Regions from separate parts of the Ralstonia mannitolilytica genome, predicted to be linked through region 4. Evidence: predicted binding sites of a transcription regulator. Region 4 holds the regulator's gene; each other region holds the start of a gene.
The links. Region 4 encodes FNR, which switches genes on or off when oxygen is low (the NO sensors DNR and NnrR bind a similar motif). Its sites were predicted from a motif close to TTGATNNNNATCAA; they were not measured.

Region 1 (3,191 bases), 1.6 Mb from region 4:
AGCAGGCGGCCTGATCGGCGCCAAGCGTTCGGCATCGCCAATAAAAAACGGAGGCTTCGGCCTCCGTTTTTCTTGATGCGTCGGCTTCGTCAGCCCGGCACGATCTGCTGCGCGTAGTCGTACAGATCCTGCAGGATGCCCTGCGCACGCGTGTCGCCGTTCTCTGCCGCTTCCGCGCCCAACTGTTGAAGCCGCTCGCCGAACATTTCGAAGGTCATGTAGCCGTCACGGCCTTCGAACAGCCGCTCGGCGCGCAACTGCTCCCACTGCTCGTATTCCTCTTCGTTCAGCGTGTCAGGGAAGTTGCGTGCGCGGTAATGGAACAGCAGTTCGGGCAGGCGCGCGTCGGCAAACTCCGCATGCAGGCGCGCGAGCTGTTCGCCGCTGAGCGTGCGCAACTCGTTGAGCAGGCGGCGGTCGTCGTTGCCGACGAATCCGCCGTAGAGGTTCTGGTCGACGTCTTCGATCGGCTCCAGTTCGCGGGCGTACACCTGACGCCAGGTTTCGCGCATGTCGGGCGCGCCTTGGGCGATGGCGGCGTGGCGTTCGATCGTGGCGAAGTCGATGCCCCAGCGTTCTGCCTGCGCGGGCTGCAGCGTCTTCATGTTGCTGATGACGATGGGCGACTTGTTGATATGGATCGACTTGATCGGCAGTCGCGTGGTGCCTTCGGCCAGATCGGCCGTGCGCGTGAACATGCGCTCGCGGATCGTCGCCACATCCATGTGGAACAGCTCGGACGGGTCGAACGCCAGATCCCAGACGATCAGTTCGTTCTTGTTGGTCGGATGCCCACCCAGCGGCCACACCACCGCCATGCAGCCGCGCTCCACGCCATACATGCCGGAGATGTGCAGCAACGGCCGCGGCGCATCGCCAATCTCGGCCACCACGCGGTCTTTCTTGCGCAGCGCCAGGCAGAAATCGAACAGGCGCGGCTGCGCATTGCGAATCAGGCGCGCCAGCGCAATCGTCGCGCGCACGTCGGACACCGCATCGTGCGCCGCCTCGTGCACCAGGCCGTTGGCCTTGGACAGATGCTCCAGCTTGAAACTCGGCCGGCCGTCTTCGTGCGTCGGCCATTGAATGCCTTCCGGGCGCAGGGCCCACGTCGTGCGGACCACATCGAGCAGATCCCAGCGTCCGCACTCGTTCTGCCACTCGCGCGCGTACGGGTCGATCAGGTTGCGCCAGAACAGGTGGCGCGTCACCTCATCGTCGAAACGGATGGTGTTGTAGCCGACGCCGATGGTGCCGGGCGTGCCGAGTTCGCGCTCGATGGCCTGGGCGAAACGGTATTCCGGAATGCCTTGCCGGGCGCATTGCTGTGGCGTGATGCCGGTGATGAGGCACGACACCGGATCGGGCAGCCAGTCGTTGGACGGCTGGCAGAACAGTTCGACCGGCTCGCCGATCTCGTTCAGCTCGGCATCGGTGCGGATGCCGGCAAACTGCGCGGGGCGATCACGGCGCGGCACGGCGCCGAACGTTTCGTAGTCGTGCCAGAGAAAGGTGGGAGTGACGGGCAAGGCAGCGGCTCGCTGGAAAACACTGAAGATGCCGGCATGTTAACAGTGTTGCCCATCCCGCTCGCCCTCCTTGGCGGTTGACTCACATCAATCCGCATCGGGCAGGCGTCGACCAGACTGGTATCTCCCCCAACCCGGAGATGTCTCATGGCCCAGTCGATGAAAGCCGCGGTAGTCCATGCGTTTGGTGAACCCTTGCGCATTGAGGAAGTGCAGGTTCCCACACCTGGGCGCGGGCAGATTCTTGTCAAGATCGCGGCCTCGGGCGTCTGCCATACAGACTTGCACGCCGCCGAGGGCGACTGGCCCGTCAAGCCCAGCCTGCCGTTCATCCCCGGGCACGAAGGCGTGGGTTATGTGGCAGCCGTGGGCGAAGGCGTAACCGCCGTCAAGGAAGGCGACCGCGTGGGTGTGCCGTGGCTCTACACCGCCTGCGGCCACTGCGAGCATTGCCTGAGCGGCTGGGAAACCCTCTGCCACGAGCAGCAGAACACTGGCTACTCCGTCAACGGCGGCTATGCCGAATACGTACTGGCCGACCCGAACTACGTCGGCCACCTGCCCGCGCAGGTCAGCTTCGAAGAGATCGCACCGATCCTCTGCGCGGGCGTGACGGTCTACAAGGGCATCCGCATGACGGATACGCGGCCCGGCCAGTGGATCGCCATTTCCGGCATTGGCGGGCTGGGACACGTGGCGGTGCAATACGCGATTGCGATGGGCCTGCACGTGGTGGCCGTCGACGTGGCGCCCGACAAGCTGGCGCTGGCACGCGAGCTGGGGGCCAAGCTCGCCGTCGATGCCTCGCAGCAAGACCCGGCGGCCGTGATCCAGAAAGAGATCGGCGGTGTGCACGGCGTGCTGGTGACGGCGGTGTCACGCAGCGCCTTTGCGCAAGCGTTGGGCATGGTGCGCCGCGGCGGGACGATCTCGCTCAACGGGCTGCCGCCGGGCGATTTTCCGCTGCCGATCTTCTCCACGGTGCTCAACGGCATCACCGTGCGGGGCTCGATTGTGGGCACGCGGCGCGACTTGCAGGAGTCGCTGCAGTTTGCCGCCGAGGGGTTGGTACGCGCCCACATTCACCGCGACAAGCTCGACAACATCAACCAGGCGTTCGCCGATCTGAAGGCCGGCAAGGTAGATGGCCGCATCGTCCTGACGCTCTGAGCGCCGCCACCCGGCGGTGCGAGTAAGCTGCAGGCATCACGTCCGCTTGCCCCACCGCCATGCGCATTCTCTTTTTCAGCAGCCACCGTTACGACGAAGACAGCTTCCGCGCCTCACTCGCGCGTGGCGGCCACGGCTTCGACCTCGTCTTCCAGCGCGCGCACCTCGACGCGCAGACGGCATCCCTCGCGGCCGGCTTTGAAGTGGTATGCCCGTTCGTGAATGATTGCCTCGATGCGGAAGTGCTCGAGGCGCTGGCAGCGGGCGGCACGCAGCTGATCGCGCTGCGCTCGGCGGGCTTCAACCATGTCGACCTGGCGGCCGCACAGCGTCTGGGGCTGACGGTGGTGCGCGTGCCGGCGTATTCGCCGCACGCGGTGGCCGAACACGCGGTGGGCATGATCCTCACGCTGAACCGGCGGCTGCACCGCGCCTGCAATCGCACGCGCGAAGGCGATTTCTCGCTGGACGGATTGCTGGGGTTCGACCTGG
Region 2 (3,191 bases), 840 kb from region 4:
GCCGCTTGCCGCGCTCACCGAGGCGGCAAGACATCTTGGGCTGGAGATTCACGCGGAGGATGTGGAAGGCTTCTACCGGGAGGCCATCCCGGCATGGGCCAACCGCCTTGCACGATTGACCCCGGCGGCATAGTTGCCGCCGTTCTCGACGGCGCGCCTTAACGCTTGCGCGGCACGCCGCCCAGCAGCGCCGCGATCGGACGCTTGGCCGTGCGCGGATGTCCGGCGGCTTGTGCTGGCTTGGCGGTCTCGGCCGTTTCCACGGGCGCCGTCGATTCGTACGGGCGATTGAAGAACGGATCATCCGAGGGCCGGAATGCCGGGCGGACGACGGTGTGGTCGAGCACGCGGGCGCCGTTGCGCTCCTCGCGCTCACGGGCACGGCGCACTTCGGCGCGCGCACGCTTCTCGTCACGCTCGCGGCGTTCACGGTCGCGGGCCTGTTCGCCGGTGGGGTCGAACCCTTCCAGTTGCTCGCGCGGCAGGTTGCGCTTGATCAGCTTCTCGATATCGGCCAGCAGCCTCTCATCGCCGGGGGCGAACAGCGACAGTGCGTCACCGGACGCGCCGGCGCGGCCCGTGCGGCCGATGCGGTGCACATAGTCTTCCGCATTGAACGGCAGGTCGAAGTTGATCACGCACGGCATCTGCGAGATGTCGAGACCGCGCGCTGCCACGTCGGTGGCGACCAGCACATCGACGGTGCCCTGCTTGAACGCTTCGAGCGTCTGCATGCGTTCGGTCTGGGTCTTGTCGCCGTGGATGGCGCTGGCGTTGATGCCTTCGCGCTCCAGCGCGCGCGCCAGGCGCGAGCAGCCGATCTTGCTGTTAGAAAACACGATGCACTGGCGCGGCAGGCCCTGCTCGGCACGCTGCTTCAACAGGTGCACAAGCGCGGCTTGCTTGTGGTTGTCCGGCACGGTGTAGATGACCTGGCGGACATTCTCTGCCGTGGCGTTGCTGCGCGCCACTTCGATGGTCTGCGGATGACGCAGGTAGCTGGCGGCCAGCTTCTTGATCTCCGGCGAGAACGTCGCCGAGAACAACAGCGTCTGGCGGTGTGCCGGCAGCAGGTTGATGATGCGCTGCAGGTCGGGCAGGAAGCCCATGTCGAGCATGCGGTCGGCTTCGTCCAGCACGAGCATGCGCACCTGCGACAGGTTCACGCTGCGCTGCTGCACGTGGTCCAGCAGACGCCCCGGCGTGGCCACGAGGATTTCGACGCCGCGGCGCAGTTGCTCGGTCTGCGGGTTCATGTCGACGCCGCCGAACACGACCGCGCTGCGCAGCGCCGTGTACTTCGCGTACTTGGCAACGTTGTCGTACACCTGGTCGGCCAGTTCGCGCGTCGGCGTGAGGATCAGCGCCCGCACCGGGTGGCGCGCCGGCGATGCGCTCGTGTTGGCGTCCGGCAGCAGGTTCTGGATGATGGGCAGCGAGAAACCGGCGGTCTTGCCGGTGCCTGTTTGCGCCGCGCCCATGACGTCACGGCCGGCAGTGACCACCGGAATGGCAGCCGCCTGGATGGGCGTGGGCTTGGTATAGCCGCTTTCGGCCAGCGCGCGGAGGATATCGGCGTGCAGGCCAAAGCTGTCGAATGTCACCGATTCGTTGACCGGCGCTTCTGACGATGTCGCAGTGTTCATAGGGGGATGCAGCATGCCGGGTGGCATGGCGGCGCGACAGACTCAGGCGGAAACACCCGCGAGCGGCTCGCGCAAAGCGTTAAAAATCAAAAGTTTATCACGTGCAGCCTAGGCAAGACCGACAACGGGCAGCGCCGGGCTCCTGTCGTGTCACGCGAGCCTTGACACGGATCAAGCGCCGGCGCGCGGCGCTGCGCGACCATCGCGGCATCCCAACCGCGCCCTGCCCGCCATGGTCACCACCTTGTATGAAGCGCCCGAGCACGTCTGCCTGATGTTTTCCGACCTCGTCGACGACCACGACGCCCTGCCGGTGCAGACCAACCAGTTCCTCATTGTCGACCACGGCCACGGCGCGCTCATCGACCCAGGCGGCCAGATGACATACAACGCGCTCTTCCTGGCGATGAACCGCTACTTTCCGCCGAAGCAGCTCGACTATGTGCTCGCCTCGCATGCCGACCCGGACATCGTTGCCTCCGCCGGAAGATGGCTCACGAGTTCGAGCTGCGACATCCTGATCTCGCGCGTGTGGGAGCGGTTTCTGCCGCACTTCTGCAACGTGGGCAAGACCGAGGGTCGCATCGTGCCGATTCCGGATACGGGCATGGCGATCCCGCTCGGCAACACGCATCTGCTGGCGGTGCCGGCGCACTTCCTGCACTCGGAAGGCAACTTCCAGTTCTACGATCCGCAGTCGCGCATCCTGTTTTCGGGCGACCTGGGAGCGTCGATGGTGCATGCCAATGTGGCTGCCACACCGGTGGAGGATTTTGATGCGCACCTGCCGCTGATGGCGCCGTTCCACCGCCGCTACATGAGCGGCAATCGCGTGTGCCGGCTGTGGGCGCAGATGGTGCGCGGGCTCGACATCGAATGGATCGTGCCGCAGCACGGTCAGGCCTTTCGCGGCAAGACCATGGTCAATCGGTTCATCGATTGGGTGGAAACGCTCGATTGCGGTATCGACCTGATGACACCGGAGACTTTCCGGCTCCCCGCGCTGCCGCCAGCGGCAACGGGGGCTGCGGGGTCCACGCTCAGCGCGCGTGTTGGGGCGCGGGGCTCGGAGCAGCCGGCAGGATGATCTTCATCATGGCGTCGGCCAGTTCGCGCGCCAGCACCTCGGCGTCGATGCGCGACGGGTCATGCCACGTGTACATGAAGCCCATGACGCCGCCCATGGCGTGTGCCGCGACGCGTGCATCGCCAAACTCGAACACGCCCAGGCGCTTGCCTTCGTCGAGCAGCGCATACAGGTCGCGATAGTAGGCGCGCGACATCGAGCCCATCCATTCGATCGTCTCGGGGCGCAGGTACTGGCGGTCGCGATAGCAGAGCGTGGCCGAGTAATGGCACGCGATGCAGCGTCGGGCCAATTCCAGCATGCACGCATGCAGGCGTTCGCGCACCGGCAACGCGGGGTCGGCCGTCTCGCGGATGGCCGACATGGTGATCCGCGCCGACTCGCGGCACAGGATGTCGAAGATCTCGTACTTGTCGGTGAAGTAGTAATACACCGCTGGCTTGGTCACGCCGAGCGCG
Region 3 (3,191 bases), 1.7 Mb from region 4:
CCGGGCCGCCGCACGTGAAGGCTTTGCCGTGTCGGGCGACCAGATCGCCATCACGGCGGGCATGCCGTTCGGCCAGGCCGGTTCGACCAACCTGCTGCGCCTGGCGGAAATCTGGCCGCAGACCGTGGCAGCCGCGACGGAAACGCGCGCCGAGCAGTTCGAAGCCGCGACGGCCTGACGCTGCGTCAGACCACCTTGGAGTAGCGCGGAACGAAGCCGACGGGCTTGCCCCCGGCTTCCACCGCACGCTCCGTGCCCGCCTGGCGCAGGTGCGAATCGAAGACCATCGCGATGCGGCGCACGAGCAGCCGCCCTTGCGGCGTGATGACGATGCGTTCGTCCCCCACCCGCACCAGCCCGGCTTCCTCCAGCGGCGCCAGCTCCCGCAGCTCATCTGCGAAGGTGCGCTTGAAGTCCAGCCCGTGGCGCGCGCCGAAGGTGCGCATGTTCAGTTCAAATCCGCACATCAGCTCGCCGATCAGCGCACGGCGCACGTGGTCGTCCGGCGTGAGCGACATGCCGCGCAGCACGGCCAGTTCGCCGGCATCGATGCGCGCGTAGTACGCGTCGAGATCCTTTTCGTTCTGCGCATACACATCGCCCACGCGGCTGATGGCGGACACGCCAAACGCCAGCATGTCGCAATCGGCGTGCGTGGAATAGCCCTGGAAATTGCGCTGCAGCCGCCCTTCACGCTGCGCGATGGCAAGCGCATCGTCAGGCCGAGCGAAGTGGTCCATGCCGATGTAGACATAACCCTCGGCGACGAGGCGCTCCACCGTCATCGCCAGCAAATCGAGTTTTTCGTCGGCGGTCGGCAGCGCGAGCAGATCGATGCGGCGCTGCGGCTTGAACAGGTGCGGCAGATGCGCGTAGCTGTAGACGGACAGCCGGTCGGGCGCCATCTCCAGCACGCGATCGAGCGTGGCGTTGAAGGTCTCGGTGCGTTGATGCGGCAAGCCGTAGATCAGGTCGAAGCTGATCGACTCGAAGCCGAGCCGGCGCGCGGTGTCGACCACGCGGCGCGTCTCTTCCACGCTCTGCGTGCGGTGCACGGCGCGCTGCACCTCGGGGTCGAAGTCTTGAATGCCCAGGCTTGCGCGATTGAAGCCGATCTCGGCCAGGACTTCGAGCGTGGCGTCGTCGGCGTGGCGCGGGTCGAGTTCGACGGAGATTTCGGCGTCGCCCATCAGCGCAAAATGCTCGCGCGTCGCGGCCATCACGGCGCGCATCTCGTCGTGCGCGAGGAACGTGGGCGTGCCGCCGCCCCAGTGCAATTGCGTCACGCGGCGCAGTGGGCCGATCTGGTTGGCCACCATGGCCATCTCACGCGCGAGCGTTTCAACATAGCGTGCACTGCGCGAGCGGTCCTTCGTGATGACCTTGTTGCAGCCGCAGTAGTAGCAGAGGTTCGCGCAAAACGGCAGGTGCATGTACAGCGACAGCGGCGCGTGCAGCGCAGGCGCGATCGCGGCGCGGCGGTGCAAGGCGTCGAGGTAATCGGCGTTACCAAACTGGTTGTGAAAGCGGTCAGCCGTCGGATACGAGGTATAGCGCGGGCCGTGCGTATCAAAACGCTGCGCGAGCGCGCGCACCTGGGGAGCCGACCAGCGGAAAGCGCTGTCGTTGGCGGCGGACGGAGGATCGGCCGGCTTGGCGAACGGAAACATGGGGCGGTTCTAGTGGGGCGATAGGTCATCCTAAAACCGCGATGTGAGTGTCGGGTTGATGTGTGTCAACGTCGGTCAATGCGGGTTCCAAAGCGTTGTGTACTGCACGCGTGGCGTCACGGCGGCACAACGGGGCTGGGCGTTGATGGGTGTTTTTTTTGAGTTCTGGATTGTTGGTGCATCCCTTGTTTCATCCCCTGCCGGGGCTGACTCACTTTCTTTGGTCTTGCCCAAAGAAAGTAAGCAAAGAAATGCGCGCCCGAGATGGCGACCCATTCCTTGAATTTCTGTCGCAGGGAGGGGAAGGGAAAAACTCGCTTCGCTCAGACAGTTTCCCTTCCTTTTTCCTCCCTGCAACAGAAATTCAAGGCGCCATCTAGGGCAGGGAAAGTCAAAGGACAAAAGCCACACCGCCTGGGCGCCAGTCCGAACGAAAAGGCCAACCGCACGATGGGTTGGCCTTTTTCTTTTGACGTTGAGCCCTTGATGGCGCCTTGAATTTTCGTAAGCGGGCGGGAAAAAGGTGGGGAACTGTCTGAGCGCAGCGAGTTTTCCCCCACCTCCGCCCGGTTACGCAAATTCAAGGGATGGGTCGCCATCTCGGGCGCGCCTTTCTTTTGCTTACTTTTCTTTGGCAAGACAAAGAAAAGTGAGTCGTGCCCGGCAGGGTACGAAACACAGATGGACCACCAAGGCAAAACCCAAAACCCAAAACCCAATCACGAAACCACAGTCTTCTTAGCCGCCAACAACCCCTTCAACGCCCCCAACCGATCCTTCGGCGACATCGCTGGCATCGTGTCCTCCGGCGTCGGCCCGGCATCCTCCCCAAGCTTCATCTCCGCGATATAGCGCGACGGCTCGCACACCACCGTCTCCCGCGCCCGCTTGCGCTTCTTGCACCAGCTGATATGCAGGCTGCGCTGCGCCCGCGTGATCCCCACATACATCAACCGCCGCTCTTCTTCGATCTTCTCGTCCGTCAGATCGTCGTCTTCGCGACAATGCGGCAGGATGCCTTCCTCCACACCCACCAGAAACACGTGCGGATATTCGAGCCCCTTGCTGGCGTGCAGCGTGGACAGGCGCACCGCATCCGGGTCTTCTTCCTTGCCTTCGAGCATGCTGATCAGCGCGATGGTCTGCGTGAGTTCCAGCAGGTTTTTACCGGCGTCCATCAGGCCATCGGCGTTGTCGAAACCGGTGGCTTCTTCGTCGTCATCCTTCTCCGGCTTGGTGCCCTTGCGCTTGAGCCAGTCGAGAAACTCCAGCACGTTGGTCCACTTGTTCTGCGCCTGGCGCTCGTCGTAGGTGTCGTACAGGTAGGCCTCGTAGTGGATGCCTTCCATCATCTCGTCGAGCAGCGTGGCGGCGGGCTCCCTGGCGGCGCGGTCCGAGAGCCGCACGATGAACTCGCAGAACACCCGCAGCGGCTCCAGCTGGCGCGGCGCGAGTTGCGCTTCGATGCCGCCCATCATTGCCGCCTCGAACAGCGACACCTTGGCCTGCCCCGCGAATGCG
Region 4 (3,191 bases):
CCCCGCGAGGCCAAATGCGGCAATGGCGGCGGCGGCCAGGCGGCGCGCCCAGCGCCTGCGTGAGAACTCGCGTGCCCAGCCGGCCACGCCCGACATCAACAGCAGGTTGGGCAGTGTGCCGGCACCAAAGGCGAGCATGACGATCGCGCCCGACGCCGCGTTGCCAGCCAACAACGCTACAGCCAATGTGCCGTACACCATGCCGCAGGGCACGAGGCCCCATGCCAGGCCGGTGACGTAGCGCTGCACGAGCGGCGGTTGCCCGCGCAGCTTGGCACCCAAAGCTGCAGCCACGCCAGATACGCTGCCGGTCAGCCGGCCGAGCACGCGCTCGAGCCGCGAACTGCGCCACGCATCCCCGCCCGATCGCACAAGCAGCAGCAACCCGTAGGCAAGCAGCAATGCGCTGGCGAACGCAAACAGACCGCGCTGAATGGGCAGCCACTGCTGGCGCCAGACCGTTGCACCCATCGCTCCCATGGCCGCACCGAGCACGCCGTACATGGTCAATCGTCCGGCATGCATGACTGCCTGCTCAAACCACAGGCGGCGGCGCGAGACCACGCGCACCACCACGCCACGCTCTGCGGCCAGCGCGATACCACCGCACATCGCCACGCAATGCACGCCGCCCAGCAGGGCAATCAGGAAGACACTCGTGAGGACAGCCGCCGTCATTTTTCTGAGGTAATTTTGATATGGCGCAAGGTTGGTGTTTTACCGCGACAAATCCGCGGCAAATCGTGCGCTTTACGGAATGGGAGCTGCCCGATAACGGGGAGGCCGCCGCTATAATGGGCGCCAGTTGCGCCAAACGCATTACTCATCCCGACCTGCTGATAATCACAATCACTGCGCCCTGTGCTCACACGAATCGCCCTCTCCGACCAAGCCTCGCGTTGTTCCACCTGCGTTCTCGGGCAAATCTGCCTGCCGGTGGGAATGAGCTCGGATGACGTGCGCAAAATGGACGAACTCGTCGAAGAGCGCATCCGCATCAAGAAAGGACAGACGCTCTACACGCTCGGCGAGCCGCTCGAAGCGGTGTATGGCATCCGTTTCGGCACGCTCAAGACGCATGTGACGCTCGAAGACGGGCGGCACCAGATCACCGGTTTCCATCTGCCGGGCGAGATCGTCGGGCTGGACGGCATTGGCGAGATGCGGCACGTATCGGACGCCACGGCACTCGAAGACACCGAAGTGTGCGTCGTGCGTTACGACGACCTGCAACAGCTCTCGCGCCGACTGCCCTCGCTGCAGCATCAGTTCCTGCGCATCATGAGCAAGGAGATTTCGCAGGATCACCTGATGCTGCTGACACTCGGTTCCATGCGCGCGGAAGAACGGCTGGCGGCGTTCCTGCTGAACCTTTCCAAGCGCTCGGCGCAGCGCGGTTATTCTTCCACCGAGTTTGTGCTGCGCATGAGCCGCGAAGAGTTGGGCAGCTATCTGGGCTTGAAGCTCGAAACCGTGAGCCGGCTGTTCTCGCGCTTTGCCGAGGCCGGGCTCATCCAGATCCGCCAACGCCACGTCAAGCTGATCGACCTGGCAGGCCTGCGCCAGGTGATGAGCGGCCAGGCTGCCTAAGCTGCCACTCACCGCCCGCCCCTCTTACACGAGCGGGTGTTCATGCGCTTCGAGTTTGCCGATGCCCGGCGACACGTACAGCGTGAGCGCGCTCGACAATCCGCACAACAGCCAGAACACGAAGAACGACACGGTATAAACGGCCTCGTCTGATACCGTGATCTGCTCGCCAAAGAAGCTCAGGTCGGCCGGGTTCACGACCGCGAACACGACCAACTCGGCCAGCGCGGCGCACAGGAACGCCGGCCACAGGATCCACATCAGCAGCCGACGCTTCATCGAGCGCCTCCGCGAACGTCATGGACCGGCACCGCGACAGGCTTTTCGACGACGAGCCCGCGTCGCACCACGTTGTCGTGGATCACCGCATCCGGGTGCGATGCCGCCAGCCAGATGGTCACGCCGCAGCCGATCATGGCAACGAACGGGCCGGCCATCAGGAGCCACGGCCAGGGTTCGCGCCACCACGGCCGGGCGGACGAGGAAGATTGCGTTGCATGCATCGTTGCCTCCTGTTGAGATGCCGCCTCAGCGCGGCACGATGAAACTGGACGGCTCGCGCAGCACGAGGCTGTGGCTGTCATTGTCTGCGTGGATGACAAACTGAATCTTGTGTGAACCGGGAGCCGTGTCATCAGCCGGTCGGCGCACGCGCACCGGCAGCAGACGGTTGGCCGCGGGAGGCAGCACCAACGTGGTGGATTCCCCCCGAGCGCCCTGCACGTCGAGTTGCGGCAACCCTTCTGCGGCAATGGTCACGTGCAGCGGCTGCTCGGAAGCGTTCATCAATTGGAGGCGATAGACGTTCTCGATCTTGCCGCCATCCACTTCGCGCGCGAGCGCACCGCGATCGCGGATGACGTCCACCTTGAGCGGTTGACGCATGGCCAGCGCGGCAACAAAGCCGGCGACGAGCACCACCATGATGGTCGCGTACACCAGCACACGCGGGCGCAGCATGTACCGGCGAGCCTCCTTCGGGTTGAGCCCCTCGAGCATGGCCCGCTCAGACGTGTAGCGGATCAGGCCGCGCGGATAGCGCATCTTGTCCATGACCTGATCGCACGCGTCGATACAGGCACCACACCCGATGCACTCGTACTGCAAGCCCTGGCGGATGTCGATGCCGGTCGGACACACCTGCACGCAGATGCTGCAGTCAACGCACGAACCCAGGCCTTGCGCTGCAAAGTCGGCATTGCGCGAACGGCTGCCGCGCGGTTCGCCGCGCTGCGTGTCGTAGGTCACGACGTAGGTGTCGCGGTCGACCATCACGCTCTGGAAGCGTGCATACGGGCACATGTAGCGGCACACCTGCTCGCGCATAAAACCGGCATTGCCCCACGTGGCGAAGGCGTAGAACAGCATCCAGAACATTTGCCACGGCCCGAGCGAGAGCGTCCACACCTGCAGGCCCAGTTCGCGGATCGGCGTGAAGAAGCCGACGAAGGTGAAGCCCGTCCATAGCGCGATCAGCAGCCAGGCGGCGTGCTTGGCTGCCTTCAGGCGCAGCTTGCGCAGGCTCCAGCGCTCGCCGTCGAGCCGGATGCGGGCGAAGCGGTCGCCTTCGATGCGCCGCTCGATCCACATGAAGATTTCGG

Region 1: the regulator FNR is predicted to act here: its motif matches at 1,607-1,620, upstream of adhP (alcohol dehydrogenase AdhP).
Region 2: the regulator FNR is predicted to act here: its motif matches at 1,808-1,821, upstream of TK49_RS14465 (oxygen-binding di-iron domain-containing protein).
Region 3: the regulator FNR is predicted to act here: its motif matches at 1,726-1,739, upstream of hemN (oxygen-independent coproporphyrinogen III oxidase).

The regions. Positions count from the first base shown of each region.
Region 1 is NZ_CP010799.1:319,917-323,107, forward strand. Features, by position in the region: gene TK49_RS01545 (indolepyruvate ferredoxin oxidoreductase family protein) at 1-14, shown strand, start outside; gene sbcB (exodeoxyribonuclease I) at 90-1,529, opposite strand; gene adhP (alcohol dehydrogenase AdhP) at 1,677-2,699, shown strand; gene TK49_RS01560 (2-hydroxyacid dehydrogenase) at 2,759-3,191, shown strand, end outside.
Region 2 is NZ_CP010799.1:3,056,447-3,059,637, forward strand. Features, by position in the region: gene gluQRS (tRNA glutamyl-Q(34) synthetase GluQRS) at 1-133, shown strand, start outside; gene TK49_RS14460 (DEAD/DEAH box helicase) at 159-1,646, opposite strand; gene TK49_RS14465 (oxygen-binding di-iron domain-containing protein) at 1,879-2,733, shown strand; gene TK49_RS14470 (TetR/AcrR family transcriptional regulator) at 2,687-3,191, opposite strand, start outside.
Region 3 is NZ_CP010799.1:445,966-449,156, reverse strand. Features, by position in the region: gene pyk (pyruvate kinase) at 1-178, shown strand, start outside; gene hemN (oxygen-independent coproporphyrinogen III oxidase) at 186-1,670, opposite strand; gene TK49_RS02200 (UvrD-helicase domain-containing protein) at 2,390-3,191, opposite strand, start outside.
Region 4 is NZ_CP010799.1:2,214,806-2,217,996, reverse strand. Features, by position in the region: gene TK49_RS10555 (sulfite exporter TauE/SafE family protein) at 1-678, opposite strand, end outside; gene fnr (fumarate/nitrate reduction transcriptional regulator Fnr) at 862-1,590, shown strand; gene TK49_RS10545 (hypothetical protein) at 1,615-1,869, opposite strand; gene TK49_RS10540 (FixH family protein) at 1,866-2,093, opposite strand; gene ccoG (cytochrome c oxidase accessory protein CcoG) at 2,119-3,191, opposite strand, start outside.